DNA from 4 places in the Priestia sp. FSL P4-0332 genome. Region 1 is predicted to be linked to each of the others. Evidence: riboswitches for the same ligand, from Rfam matches in the RefSeq annotation. Region 1 holds a riboswitch; each other region holds the start of a gene.
The links. A riboswitch is a leader RNA that binds a small molecule or an ion and turns the genes downstream of it on or off. The one in region 1 is predicted to bind S-adenosylmethionine.
Positions count from the first base shown of each region.

Region 2: it holds a riboswitch for S-adenosylmethionine, as region 1 does, so the genes downstream of both, metE (5-methyltetrahydropteroyltriglutamate--homocysteine S-methyltransferase) here and mtnW (2,3-diketo-5-methylthiopentyl-1-phosphate enolase) in region 1, are expected to answer to the same signal.
Region 3: it holds a riboswitch for S-adenosylmethionine, as region 1 does, so the genes downstream of both, MKY06_RS27080 (hypothetical protein) here and mtnW (2,3-diketo-5-methylthiopentyl-1-phosphate enolase) in region 1, are expected to answer to the same signal.
Region 4: it holds a riboswitch for S-adenosylmethionine, as region 1 does, so the genes downstream of both, metK (methionine adenosyltransferase) here and mtnW (2,3-diketo-5-methylthiopentyl-1-phosphate enolase) in region 1, are expected to answer to the same signal.

Region 1 is NZ_JBBOUA010000001.1:1,239,301-1,242,818, forward strand. It holds gene MKY06_RS06300 (carbon-nitrogen family hydrolase) at 1-165, opposite strand, end outside; gene MKY06_RS06305 (pyridoxal phosphate-dependent aminotransferase) at 278-1,450, shown strand; SAM riboswitch class I at 1,581-1,687, shown strand; gene mtnW (2,3-diketo-5-methylthiopentyl-1-phosphate enolase) at 1,767-3,011, shown strand; gene MKY06_RS06315 (2-hydroxy-3-keto-5-methylthiopentenyl-1-phosphate phosphatase) at 3,008-3,518, shown strand, end outside.
Region 2 is NZ_JBBOUA010000001.1:3,463,485-3,467,002, reverse strand. It holds gene MKY06_RS18005 (metallophosphoesterase family protein) at 1-107, shown strand, start outside; gene MKY06_RS18000 (hypothetical protein) at 407-658, shown strand; SAM riboswitch class I at 739-849, shown strand; cobalamin riboswitch at 929-1,117, shown strand; gene metE (5-methyltetrahydropteroyltriglutamate--homocysteine S-methyltransferase) at 1,268-3,518, shown strand, end outside.
Region 3 is NZ_JBBOUA010000002.1:32,281-35,798, forward strand. It holds gene MKY06_RS27075 (SDR family oxidoreductase) at 655-1,500, opposite strand; SAM riboswitch class I at 1,685-1,794, shown strand; gene MKY06_RS27080 (hypothetical protein) at 1,887-2,318, shown strand; gene uraH (hydroxyisourate hydrolase) at 3,110-3,518, shown strand, end outside.
Region 4 is NZ_JBBOUA010000001.1:4,727,730-4,731,247, reverse strand. It holds gene pckA (phosphoenolpyruvate carboxykinase (ATP)) at 1-1,358, opposite strand, end outside; SAM riboswitch class I at 1,733-1,850, shown strand; gene metK (methionine adenosyltransferase) at 1,983-3,185, shown strand; gene MKY06_RS24740 (glycosyltransferase family 4 protein) at 3,217-3,518, opposite strand, start outside.

The DNA of each region.
Region 1 (3,518 bases):
GTCTAGCCGCGTCAAATCATAAGCTGTATCCCATAGCTCCGGAAGCACAAGGATATCAGGGTTTTCTTTCAGGGCTTCCGTCATTTTTTGTTCGATATATTTTCGGTTTTTAGTTGGGTTTCCAAACGCAATATCAAGCTGCAAACACGTAATTTTTACACTCACTTTATCATCCGTCCTTTTTTTAGTAGTTGAAAAAAATGACTTTACAAGTTGAGTATTACAATATATTATTTGTGACTAGAATTTCAAGAATTTTTTGAGAAGGTGTGCGATGATGAAACAATTTGAGCAATCGGAACTATTAAAAAGTTTACCAAAACAATTTTTTGCATCACTTGTAGGCAAGGTAGGAAAAGTAATGGCCCAAGGGCACGACGTTATTAACTTAGGGCAGGGAAATCCTGATCAGCCTACTCCTTCACATATTGTAGAAACACTGCAAAAAGCAAGTGCTAATCCTATGCATCATAAATATTCTCCATTTCGGGGGCACCAGTTTTTAAAAGAGGCTGTGGCGACTTTTTATAAGCGAGAATATGGCGTCGATGTGGATCCTGAAAAAGAAGTAGCCATTTTATTTGGCGGAAAGGGTGGACTTGTTGAAATCCCGCAGTGCTTGTTAAACCCTGGAGATACGGTGCTGGTTCCGGATCCTGGATATCCTGATTACTGGTCTGGAGTAGAGCTTGCAAAGGCAAAGATGGAAGTGATGCCGCTCACGGCTGAAAATCATTTTCTACCCGTATACGAAGAGATAAGTGAAAGTGCTAAAGAACAGGCAAAACTCATGTTTTTAAACTATCCGAATAATCCTACTGGTGCAGTGGCAACGGCAGAATTTTTTGAAGACACCGTGGCATTTGCTGCCAAGCACGATATTTGTGTGGTACACGACTTTGCCTACGGAGCAATTGGATTTGATGGTAAAAAGCCAATCAGCTTTTTACAGACTTCCGGTGCAAAAGAGACGGGAATTGAAATTTATACTCTTTCTAAAACGTATAACATGGCGGGATGGCGAGTTGGATTTGCTGTAGGAAATGAAAGTGTAGTAGAAGCTATTAATCTTCTTCAAGATCATATGTATGTCAGTCTCTTTGGGGCGGTTCAAGAGGCAGCAGCCGCAGCTCTGTTGGAATCTCAACAATGTGTGAATGATTTAGTTAAGCGCTATGAATCTAGACGCAATACCTTTATTCAAGGGCTTCGAGAAATTGGTTGGGATGTTACATCTCCAGCAGGCTCCTTTTTTGCATGGCTAAAAGTTCCTAAAGGATATACTTCCGAACAGTTTTCAGATTTACTTCTTGAAAAAGCGCACGTTGTAGTTGCGCCTGGTGTAGGCTTTGGAACATATGGTGAAGGCTATGTGCGCGTAGGACTGCTGACGGATGAAGAGCGCATGAGAGAAGCTGTATCTCGAATAAAAAAATTAAATTTATTTTAAAAACGCATTGACAACTCTTTTTGAGTTGGCTTAATATGTAAGAAGTTAACGAGATTAATAACCTATAAATCCTAGCGGTATTTTTTATTTAGTATATAATCTACGAATTCAATTTAAATAAATAGCAACTTTCTTATTAAGAGTAGGTGGAGGGACTAGCCCGATGAAGCCCGGCAACCGACTTAACGCATGTTAAGCACGGTGCTAATTCTTGCAGCAGCAGCTGAGAGATAAGAAGAGCAACGAAAGCCTCTTCTTAATCACAGAAGAGGCTTTTTTATTAACGATATTAAACAGCAAGGGAGTTTTTAGCATAATGAGCGAAATCGTTGCAAGCTACTTACTACATGATAATAAAGGGAATTTTCATAAAAAAGCGGAAGGAATCGCTTTAGGACTAACCGTCGGCTCATGGACAGATCTGCCGCTTTTAGATCAACAGCAGCTTCAAAAGCATAAAGGGCGCGTCGTGTCAGTAACTGAGCTTCAAGATTGCGAACGTGTAAACGGATATTTAGGCGGAGAAATTAAGCAGGCTATTGTCAAAATTGCTTATCCAACTGCCAACTTTTCAAAAGATTTACCGGCTATTTTAGTTACGGTTTTCGGAAAACTATCACTTGATGGAAAAGTGAAATTATTAGACTTGGATTTTCCTGATGAATTATTAGCTGAATTCCCAGGACCGCGCTTTGGAATAGAAGGTATCCGAGAGAAATTAGGCGTTTATGACCGTCCGCTTGTGATGAGTATTTTTAAAGGCGTGATTGGAAGAGGTATGACGTACTTAACAACTCAGCTGCGTGAGCAAGCGCTTGGCGGAGTGGATTTGGTTAAAGACGACGAGATTTTGTTTGATAGTGAACGAACACCTTTTGAAGCTCGTGTTACAGAAGGGAAAAAAGTACTGAATGAAGTATACGAAAAAACGGGACACCGCACGCTGTATGCTGTTAATTTAACGGGACGAACGTTTGAATTAAAAGAAAAAGCGAGAAAAGCAGCTGAGCTAGGAGCCGATGCTCTTTTATTCAACGCATTTGCTTACGGGTTAGACGTACTGCAGGAACTTCGAGAAGATGATGAAATTAACTTGCCGATTATGGCACACCCAGCTGTTAGCGGAGCGCTTACGCCATCAGAATTTTACGGTTTTTCAAATTCATTACTGCTTGGAAAGCTATTGCGCTTAGCCGGAGCAGATTTTTCACTGTTTCCATCACCATACGGAAGCGTAGCGCTTTCTCTTGAAGATACGACAGGCATTGCCTACGAATTAACGCGTCCTGTATACAAATATAAGCAGTCTTTCCCGGTTCCTTCAGCAGGAATTCATCCTGGAATGGTACCGCAGCTTATGAAGGACTTTGGAATCGACAGCATTATTAATGCAGGAGGCGGAGTTCACGGTCATCCAGACGGAGCTATCGGAGGAGGAAAGGCATTCCGTGCGGCGATAGATGCAGTACTCTCTCATCAAACACTAGCCGAAAAAGCGGAAGAATCAAAAGAGTTGCAAAAAGCCTTAGAACTATGGGGAACAGTAGAGGTGAAAGCATGACATCGTTAAAAATCTTTTGTGACTTTGATGGAACAATCACAAATAGCGATAACATTATTGCTATTATGAAGCAATTTGCTCCTCCGGAGTGGGAAAGTATTAAAGACGACGTGTTGGCACAGCGCGTCTCCATTCAAGAAGGAGTAGGGCAAATGTTTGCCTTGCTCCCCGTGGAATTAAAGGAAGATATTATTTCTTATATTTTAGAGACGTCTGCTATTCGAGATGGATTTGATGATTTTATTGCCTATACAAAAGAGCACCATATTCCGCTTTATATTGTAAGCGGAGGAATTGACTTTTTTGTAAAACCACTTTTGGGAAATCGAGTTGCAGAGGAAATGCTCTACTGCAACGGATCTGATTTTTCCGGTGAGCGCATTTCCATTACGTGGCCTCATACATGTGATAAACAGTGTACAAATAACTGCGGCTGCTGTAAGCCAACGATTATTCGCCATCTTGCAGATGAAAGAGATCATACGGTTGTTATTGGCGATTCCATTA
Region 2 (3,518 bases), 2.2 Mb from region 1:
TAATTTTAAATAATTATAATTTTACGGAGTTTTTTGTAAGCAGGTACAACATATTAGGACCTCTTCTTTGGAAGGATTTTGGACGACCTCGAAGAAATTGTTTGTAAAAACAAGAGAATAGAAAGCTATGTTTAGCCAAAAGCCTGCCCGTAATTCACAGGCAGACTTTTGGAAGATTATGCATAATGTTTACAGAAACCTTGTAGCAGAAGGCTCAGTCAAACGTTATAATAGATAATGAATGATGATATATTCTCTATATTTGTCATATATTTGTATTACATATGTAATTGAAGAAAAACATTCACTTGATATACTGTTTAATGACTTAACTTTATCTTAAAATTTACAGTGAAATGCCTGTTTATAGAGGCTTAGAACATACACAGCAAATGGAGGAGCAATCATGGCAAACGAAAAGATGCAAGAAGGACTTGATCGTTTTATCAAGGAAGATTTAAATGACCTTTTAGGTAGACTGTTCCCCTTAATGGACCGGGAGTGTGCCGAAGAAAAAAGAAAGCTTATCGAAACAGCGGTAGAGTATATTTATTCGTCAGGATATCACCAGGGAGCCAAAGATTTAATTGAAACGCACCGAAAAGACGATTACAAATTGTTAAGGCAAAAATTAGCGTCAGCGCCTCCTAAAAACTAATTTTTTTGAAATTTCTTTTGACAACATAAATCTAAGGTGTTAAGATGACTCTACATTCAAAATATTATAAACAATTAAAACTCTTATTGAGAGAGGCGGAGGGACTGGCCCTGTGAAGCCCGGCAACCATTTAACATTCTTGTTGAAAAGGTGCTACATCCTGCAAAGCGTACAGCTTTGAAAAATAAGAGAGGATTTCATAGATACTATGCCTCTCTATTCGTGATAGAGAGGCTTTTTATTTTATGTGAATATGTTTTGAATGGACAATTTTATAAAAATGCATCAGGTGCTGTGTAACGAATGTACGCAGCTTAAAAGGGAAGACCGGTGAAAAGCCGGCGCGGTCCCGCCACTGTAATGGGGAGCAACTTATTAACCACTGTTTCATGTTGAAATGGGAAGGGATAGGAAGCGATGAACCTAAGTCAGGAGACCTGCCTGTTGTATGCACTTAAGCTCTACGGGATATAGAGAGGAGTGAGGAATACGTGTTGAGAAAAACAGGCTGTCTCAACTCTAGTTAAGTATGCGTATTATCTCTCTTTTCATTTCGAAAAGAGAGATTTTTTAGTTTACCGATAAAAAAATATACAGGGAGTGGAAAAAATGAGCAGTGTAAAAAGTTCGAACTTAGGTTATCCAAGAATTGGTGAAAAACGAGAATGGAAAAAAGCGCTTGAGCAGTTTTGGGCAGGAAAGCTAGAGAAAGGTATCTTTCTTCAAGAAATTAAAGCTCTTCGTCTAGCGCATCTAAAAAAACAGCGTGACGCAGGAATTGAATTGATTCCAGTCGGCGATTTTAGCTTATACGATCACGTGTTAGATACAGCTGTTATGTTCGGTCTAGTGCCAAAGCGCTTTGAGTATAACGGAGGACCAGTATCGCTTGAAACGTATTTTGACATCGCCCGAGGAACAAAAGGTGCGGTAGCCTCTACGATGACAAAATGGTTTAACACAAATTATCACTACATCGTACCGGAGCTTGAGGAATGTACGCCGGTACTTGTAGAAAATCGCCCGCTTCAGTTTTACAAAGAAGCAAAAGAAAAGCTGAATATTGAAGGAAAGCCCGTGATTGTAGGTCCAGTAACATTTGTGAAGCTGTCAAAAGGATATAAAAAAAGTGAGTTTAAAGAAGTAGTTGAACAGTTTGTTCCGCTTTATGCAACTATCTTAGCGGAGCTGCAGGCAGAAGGAGTAGAGTGGGTGCAGATAGATGAGCCAATTTTATCTACAACGCTATCAAAAGAAGAACTGGCGCTTTACACAGAAGTCTATCAAACTTTGAAGGAAGCAGCACCGAATGTAAAAGTCATTTTGCAAACGTATTTTGACAGCGTTGATCACTACAAAGAAGTTGTGTCTCTTCCTGTTGAAGGAATCGGTTTAGACTTTGTGCATGACCGAGGCGAAAATCTCACTGTGCTTAATAAATATGGTTTTCCAACTGATAAAGTGCTGGCTGCGGGAGTGATTGACGGACGAAATATTTGGCGTGAAAATTTGGACGAACAGCTTTTAACGCTTAGTGAAATTGAAGAAGCCGTATCAAAAGACCGTTTGATTCTGCAGCCTTCATCAAGTTTATTACATGTTCCTGTCACGGTGAAAAATGAAGAAACCATTGATCCAGTATTGAAAAATGCGCTCTCTTTTGCAGATGAAAAGCTAAAGGAAATCACGCTTTTAACAAAAGCAGTGCAGCAAGGAAAAGAGTCGATAGAAGAAGAAATAAACGTAAGCAAACAGGCGATTCAAGCATTAAATGGTTCATCTTTTCGAAATCATCAAGACGTGCAAAAAGAGCTGAAGCAGCTGCACAGCTATAAAGCAGCGCGACAAGCGCCGTTTGACGTACGTCAACGCGTTCAGCAAGAAGCGTTTCAACTGCCGCTTCTTCCAACGACAACGATTGGAAGCTTTCCGCAAACAAAAGAAGTGCGAAAAGAGCGTTTAAAATGGCGTAAAGGCGAGTTAAGCGATGAAGCATATGAAGCGTACATTAACGAGGAAATAAAAAAATGGATTGAAATTCAAGAAGACATCGGCTTAGATGTCCTTGTGCACGGAGAGTTTGAGCGTACGGACATGGTCGAATACTTCGGTGAGAAATTAGGAGGCTTTCAGTTTACGAAGTTTGGCTGGGTGCAATCTTACGGTTCTCGCTGCGTGAAGCCGCCGCTTATTTACGGAGATGTATCGTATGAGCAGGCGATGACGATCAAAGAAACGGTCTACGCACAGTCTCTAACAAATAAGCCGGTTAAAGGAATGCTGACGGGTCCGATTACGATTTTAAATTGGTCGTTTGTGCGTGATGATATCCCGCGCTACGACGTGGCAAATCAAATTGCGCTTGCTCTTAGAAAAGAAGTAGAAGCACTTGAAAGTCAGGGCATTTCAATGATTCAAGTAGATGAACCGGCACTGCGTGAAGGATTGCCGTTAAAACGAGAAAACTGGGACAGCTACTTGAACGCTGCGGTGTATGCATTTAAACTAGCAACGGTATCGGTGCAAAACGAGACGCAAATTCACACGCATATGTGCTATTCAGAATTCGAAGAGATTATTGATGCCATCAAAGCGCTTGATGCCGACGTGATTTCCATTGAAACGTCTAAAAGCCACGGTGAATTAATTTATGCGTTTGAAAAACATACGTACAATCAAGGAATCGGACTTGGCGTGTATGATATCCACAGTCCGCGCGTACCGAAGCTTGAAGAGCTTCAGCGAAACATTGACCGCGCTCTGCAGGTACTTGATCCTGCATTATTTTGGATTAATCCCGACTGCGGCCTTAAAACAAGAGGAATCAGCGAGACGGTTGAAGCTTTAAAAGTCATGGTTG
Region 3 (3,518 bases), on a different contig from region 1:
ATAGATAATCCCCAAAAAAGAATTTAAAAAAAGAATTGTATACGGTGCATTTTCTCTCTATTTTGGATGGACTACTGTAGCTGTATTTGCAAATATAGCTGCTGCCTTAAGTTTTTATGGACTTCATGTTTATAATTTAACAGGTGTATTATGGCAATTTTTTTATCCTTATATTAGCGACTATTACGTCATATAAAATGTTTAAAGGTTTTCATTATCCTGTGCTTTATTTTTTGACAATCCTTTGGGCCTTTGTAGGTATATTTGTTAACACATTAGGATTAACAAGTGAAATGCTACTTCTCAATATTGTTGTTATACTAGCAACTATTTTTCTTTTAATTACATTTATTATAGGAAAACTAGGAGGTGAATAGTTCAGGCTATACAAATTCATCAAATAAATGGAATTTGTTTTTTCGACGAACTATTCTAATCTAAGCAATTGAAGGTAAAAAATAGCTTCATCCCTTAACCGAGGTAAATTTTCATCTGTTTTCTTACTTTAAATGATAGCAGCTTCAACTAAATCACTCAAATTGATCTTTTCTCATTAAAAAAACCACCTCTTCTTAGAAAAGAGGTAGTTTTTTATAGTTTATTTATTCACCAGTTACATAATAGTCTCTTACTATATAGATTTTCACTTAATTGTTATATCCAATTTGCTTTATAGTCTCTAATATACGTTTTTATACTTATAGGCTGCTTATGTGTAAGTTTTTCAAAATCTTGAGTAATTCCTTTGGCTAAGCCGAGCTTAGTTGGAAAGTGAATACCAATTACTACATTAATGAACGCTTCATTCTCTCCTATCTGAAGCATAAACTCTTTGAACTCTTTCACAGAAGGGTTTTCGTAATGAATGTTAGTTTCTAATACCTCTGTCATGATAGTAGCTACTTCATAAAAGTCAACCGCTTGATCTCCGGTGATTACGTACTTTTGATTATGATGCTTTTGACTATCTCGTATGGTAATGTAAACAACTTCTGCAATATCTCTTGTATCTACAAAACTTGTCTTTCCTTTTCCTGCGGGTATAAAAATTCGGTTCCTTTCTTTTATCTCTTTTCCAAGAAAGTCATTTAAATTTTGCATAAAATATCCTGCACGGATAAAAGTATAAGGAACGTTCAGCTTTTTAAGCATCTTTTCATTTTTAAAATGATGGATAAAGGGTAAAAACTGCACATCTTTTACAGATAAATAAACAATATGATCGACGCCATTCTCTTTTGCTTGATGTAAAAATAATTCAAACTCAATTTGATCACCAGGAGGGTACATGAGAAAGATCTTATTAATATTTTTTAAGGCAGATTCAAATGTAGTGGGATCTGAAAAATCAAGAGCTATAAACTCATACTCATTTCCATATTTTTGTTTAGCCTTTTCTACATTCCTTACTGCGCAACTTATACGCATTCCTTTTCCTTTTAATTTTCGGGCTACTTCAAAGCCTACTTTTCCATTAAATCCGGTAACAAGTGTATTCATTTTATTCCTCCGTTATGAATGCTTTTCATTGTTCTATAAATGAGACGATCCTTAACCACTCCTTTTAGTTTAAGCTACTTCTCAGGTTTAAATGTAACTGACATAACAAAATCATTTCAGTTAATCCATCCTTTATTCCTTTACTTTTCTGTTAAATATGGTAAAATTATCTTTAATTTTATACTACTTATCGAGAGAGGTGGAGGGACTGGCCCTATGAAACCCAGCAACCTTCAAACATTTGTTTGAAAAGGTGCTAATTCCTGCAAAGTTAGTTGCTTTGCAAGATAAGAAACATATTGCAGAATATGTAACCTCTCTATTTTATAAATAGAGAGGTTTTTTGTATGGAAAATACTTTAACTTTAATGTACAGGAGAATAGAGATGCAGACTAAATTAGCGCTAGAAACGTATAAGCAACCTGCAGAATTAGTATCATTTGAAATCACCTCATTCATTTTTAATTTTTACAATCATATCTGGAATCAACATAAGCTAGATCAAATTCCTTCGTATTACGCTGGGGAAGGTGTTCTATATAATAATAAAGAGTTTACAACAAATGATCAGATAAAAGCTGAAATTATCAAAACGTTGTTCCATATGGGAGATAACTCGATACTAATAGACAGCGTAACTTGCAATAAGAGAGGGAGATCAAATGATTGGGATGTAACAGCTAATTGGAGTACAACATTATTAAGTGAAGGGGATAAGACTATACTCGGTACAACACACTTTCAAATTTGTAATGCTAAGATCGTAAGAGAAACCATAACATTTACTAAGGGATTCCTTATGGGTTCTTCTCTCTAAAAATTTCATTATCATTTGATAGAATCTTATCGTATTAATAATCCCTCAATAGACGTGACTTTTTGGAGATAAATAAGTTGAGCTTGAACTATGTAACAGTTGCTGAGTGGGTTAAAAAGGGAACTGATTAAAAATATGCGATACTTTTGCTTTTTACTACAGGGATTTTCGACACTGTATAGAAGTTTAGTTCTAAGGTTTGATCAATTGAAGACGTTAGAAATTTTCTCGTGCAAAATCAAAAAAAGCCTCTAGCTAAATAAAAGAGGCTTTTTTAAACAAATTTTCTTCCTACCCATTTTTCTGTAGTCTCCCTGCAAATAACATAGCAAATGCTAGGAAAAATCTTGTTATAGAGAAGATCATAACTACGGAATTGAGCTCCCCATCGAATCTGTTAACTAAAGGCTAATTAAATAAACTCTATGTGTAAATGGTTCTTAGTTCTATTTGGATAATAATCATTTCGAGAATAAGAATACCAGTATGAATATCCCCTCCTTTCCTCCCGTAAACAATTCCTCCATCTTGATCTGATATACTTAGAAAGTAGTTACTATTTATTAGCAAAGTTCTACATAATCCCTCTACTTACAAAGTGTTGAGTGGTAAGCTAAAAATTTAGTGTATCTAAAAGGAAGTGGAAGATACCGAGCCTTCTTATAATCCATCTTTATAATAAAAATTTTTTATAAAAATAATTAGTTAAGAAAAATGTAAGATTTTCGTTAGAGTTTTGTAAGTTATCCTAGGTATCTTATTGGTAGAAACCAAATAAGGAGGAGATTCTAATGAAAAAATATGTAGCAAGTATTGCAGGAGTAGCTGTACTTTCATGTGCAGGTTTTTTAGGTTTAGGACATGGGGGTCAGGTTTTACAAAAACTTGGTGATGGAAATACTGTAGCACATGCGGCAAGCAATCAAAGTGATTCAAAAGAAATGGAGAAAACACAAGCTCCAGCAAAACCAAAGGGCGGCCTTTCTACACATGTTCTTGATGAGGCAAAGGGTAAACCGGCACCTAATATAAAAGTAAAAGTATACCGTGTGAACGAAGATGGAAAAATGAACTATCTACACACGGCAAAAACGAATAACGAAGGTCGAGTTGATCTATTGCTCTCTCCAAAAGAAATGACAAAAGGAACATATGAAATTCATTTCTTTGTAGGAGACTACTTTGAGAAGCAAGGTACAA
Region 4 (3,518 bases), 3.5 Mb from region 1:
AGGGCTGCTTGAACCATAGCTCGAGTGTAACTTAACTTCATTCGTTCGCCCACGCCGTATTCACCGCCGGTCCATCCAGTATTTACAAGGTATACATTTACATTATGTTCATCGATTTTCTTTCCTAGCATTTCTGCATAAGTTGTTGGAGCAAGGGGTAAGAAAGGCTCACCAAAGCATGTAGAGAAAGTAGCCTGTGGCGATGTTACGCCGCGCTCTGTTCCAGCTAACTTACTAGTGTATCCGCTCAGAAAATGGTACATCGCTTGTTCTTTTGTAAGCTTGCTGATTGGAGGCAAGACGCCGAAGGCATCAGCAGTTAAAAAGACAATAGCTGTAGGGTGCCCAGCAACGCTTGGCAATACCGTATTATCAATAGAGTCAATTGAATAAGCGGCACGAGTATTCTCTGTTAAACTATTATCATTGTAATCTGCTACTTTCGTATTTTGATTTAACACTACATTTTCCAGTACGGCGCCGAAGCGAATTGCATTGAAAATTTGCGGTTCTTTTTCTTCGGAAAGCTGAATGCACTTCGCGTAGCATCCTCCTTCAATATTAAATACACCAGAGCTTGACCAACCGTGCTCGTCATCTCCGATTAAACGACGGTTTGCATCAGCAGAAAGCGTTGTTTTACCCGTTCCAGATAAACCAAAGAATAATGCAACGTCACCTTCTTCTCCTACGTTAGCAGAACAGTGCATGGATAGAATATTGTTTTGAGGAAGCAAGAAGTTCATCACTGAGAAAATAGATTTTTTCATTTCACCAGCGTATTCAGTTCCTCCAATTAGCACGATGCGTCGCTCTAACGAAAGAATAATGAAGGTTTCAGAATTCGTCCCGTCTGTTTCAGGATCAGCTTTGAACGTTGGAGCTGCTACAATTGTAAACGGCTTCACATCATCATTTGTTTTTTGTTCGGCTGAAGGGCGAATGAATAACTGCTGAGCGAATAGGTTATGCCATGCAAATTCATTAACTACTTGAATTGGTAACTGATACTTTTTATCAGCTCCAGCATATCCATTAAAAACAAAAAGTTCATCCTGCTTCTTTAAGTGGGTTAAGACTTTTTTGTATAGCGCATCGAATCGCTGAGCAGAAATTGGCTGATTGACAGGTCCCCATTCAACCGTTTTTGAAGACACAGCATCGCTTACAATAAATTTATCTAAAGGAGAGCGACCTGTATATTTTCCGGTTTCGACTGACACAGCACCTGTAGAAGTCAGCGTTCCTTCGCGTCGAGCTAGAATTTTTTCAACAAGTTGTGGAACAGATAATTGGTGTTTTGTTGTTTTTAATTGAAGCAAACCATTTAATTCGATAGACATATCAACAGTACTCATGTGCACTACCTTCCTTTTTTAGCTATTATTTATTCATTAATGTTTGAAATTTATAATTAGTATAACACATTTATTTAATTATTCTATACTATTTAACTAAAAATGTTTGTTTATTATAAAAAAATGTACGTTATACCTATTTTAGACACATGTATATGTGATAGGAGCAAAAAAAGTGAAGCTATTTTAAGTGAAAGCCTCATTTTGATCTGTCTTATTAACTAAACTTAGTGATGATTCTTAATAAGATGTACTATTTCGGAATTTGAGTATGTTACATTAAAACAGATTCAAACATAAAGAGATGATTTCCATTTGAATGTTGTTGACAGTGAAGCGCTTTTTCATGTATTATATGTCCTTGAACGGATACTCTCTTATCCCGAGCTGGTGGAGGGACAGGCCCTATGAAACCCAGCAACCATCGTCATTTTTTTGTGTAGACGATAAGGTGCTAACCTGATGCAAGGGCACAACCTTGATCGATAAGAGTGAAAGGCTTATGTAGAATTTGATACCTTTCCTCGATACAAGGAAAGGTTTTTTTATATTTTTTAACGTGTAGTGAAAATAAGGGAATGAGTACCGTATCACAATGTATCGTATTTATAAGGAGGAAAACTGATGTCAACACAACGTCGTCTGTTCACGTCAGAATCTGTTACAGAGGGACATCCCGATAAAATTTGTGACCAAATTTCTGACTCAATTCTTGATGCTATCCTAGCAAAGGATCCAAATGCTCGTGTTGCTTGTGAAACAAGCGTAACAACTGGTTTAGTTTTAGTAAGTGGTGAAATTACAACTTCTACTTACGTGGATATTCCTAAAACAGTTCGTGAAACAATTAAAGGAATTGGCTATACTCGTGCAAAATACGGATTTGATGCTGAAACTTGTGCAGTATTAACATCTATCGACGAGCAGTCAGCTGATATCGCTGCTGGTGTAGACCAAGCGTTAGAAGCACGTGAAGGTCAAATGTCAGATGAAGAAATCGAAGCAATCGGAGCTGGAGACCAAGGGTTAATGTTTGGTTATGCATGTAACGAAACAAAAGAATTAATGCCTCTTCCAATTTCATTAGCTCATAAACTTGCTCGCCGTCTAACAGAAGTACGTAAAGAAGAAATTCTTCCTTACCTTCGCCCGGATGGTAAAACACAAGTAACAGTTGAATATGATGAAAACAACAAACCTGTTCGCATCGATACAATTGTTATTTCAACCCAGCATCACCCAGAAGTAACGTTAGAGCAAATTCAACGTAACTTAAAAGAATATGTTATTAATCCAGTTGTTCCAAACGAGTTAATTGATGAAAATACAAAGTATTTCATTAACCCAACAGGACGTTTCGTAATCGGCGGTCCTCAAGGAGATGCTGGTTTAACTGGTCGTAAAATTATCGTTGATACTTACGGCGGATATGCTCGTCACGGCGGCGGTGCATTCTCTGGTAAGGACGCAACAAAAGTAGACCGTTCAGCAGCTTATGCAGCTCGTTATGTTGCGAAAAACATTGTAGCAGCTGATCTTGCTGATAAATGTGAAGTACAACTAGCATATGCAATTGGTGTTGCACAACCAGTATCTATTTCAATTGATACATTCGGTACAGGAAAAGTTTCTGAAGAAGTACTAGTAGACGTAGTACGCAAAAACTTTGACCTACGTCCAGCAGGCATCATTAAAATGCTTGATTTACGTCGCCCAATTTATAAGCAAACAGCAGCTTACGGCCACTTTGGTCGTACGGATGTGGAGCTTCCTTGGGAGTTCACAGACAAAGCGGAAGCATTAAAAACTCAAGCTTTAGCTAAATAATAAAAAAATCTCCGTGAAAACGGAGATTTTTTTATGCCCATTGAATACCTGCAGCAGATTTTTCTACGACACTTTCATATTCTGAAAGCAAATGCTGAAAAATGGCGTCCCATGATTGAGTAAGAGCGTATTGTCTCGCTGCATGGCCAAAGTGAAGACGCTGATGCAAATCATCGAGTAAATCTGTAATAGCCGAACTGAATTCTTCTAAGGAGTGAGGTTTGCAAAGGTAGCCGTTTCGCCCGTGCTGAACCATCTGTTTAACTCCTCCTGCATTTGCTGCCACTACAGGAGTTCCAGAAGCAAGAGATTCCAGTACAACATTTCCGAAGG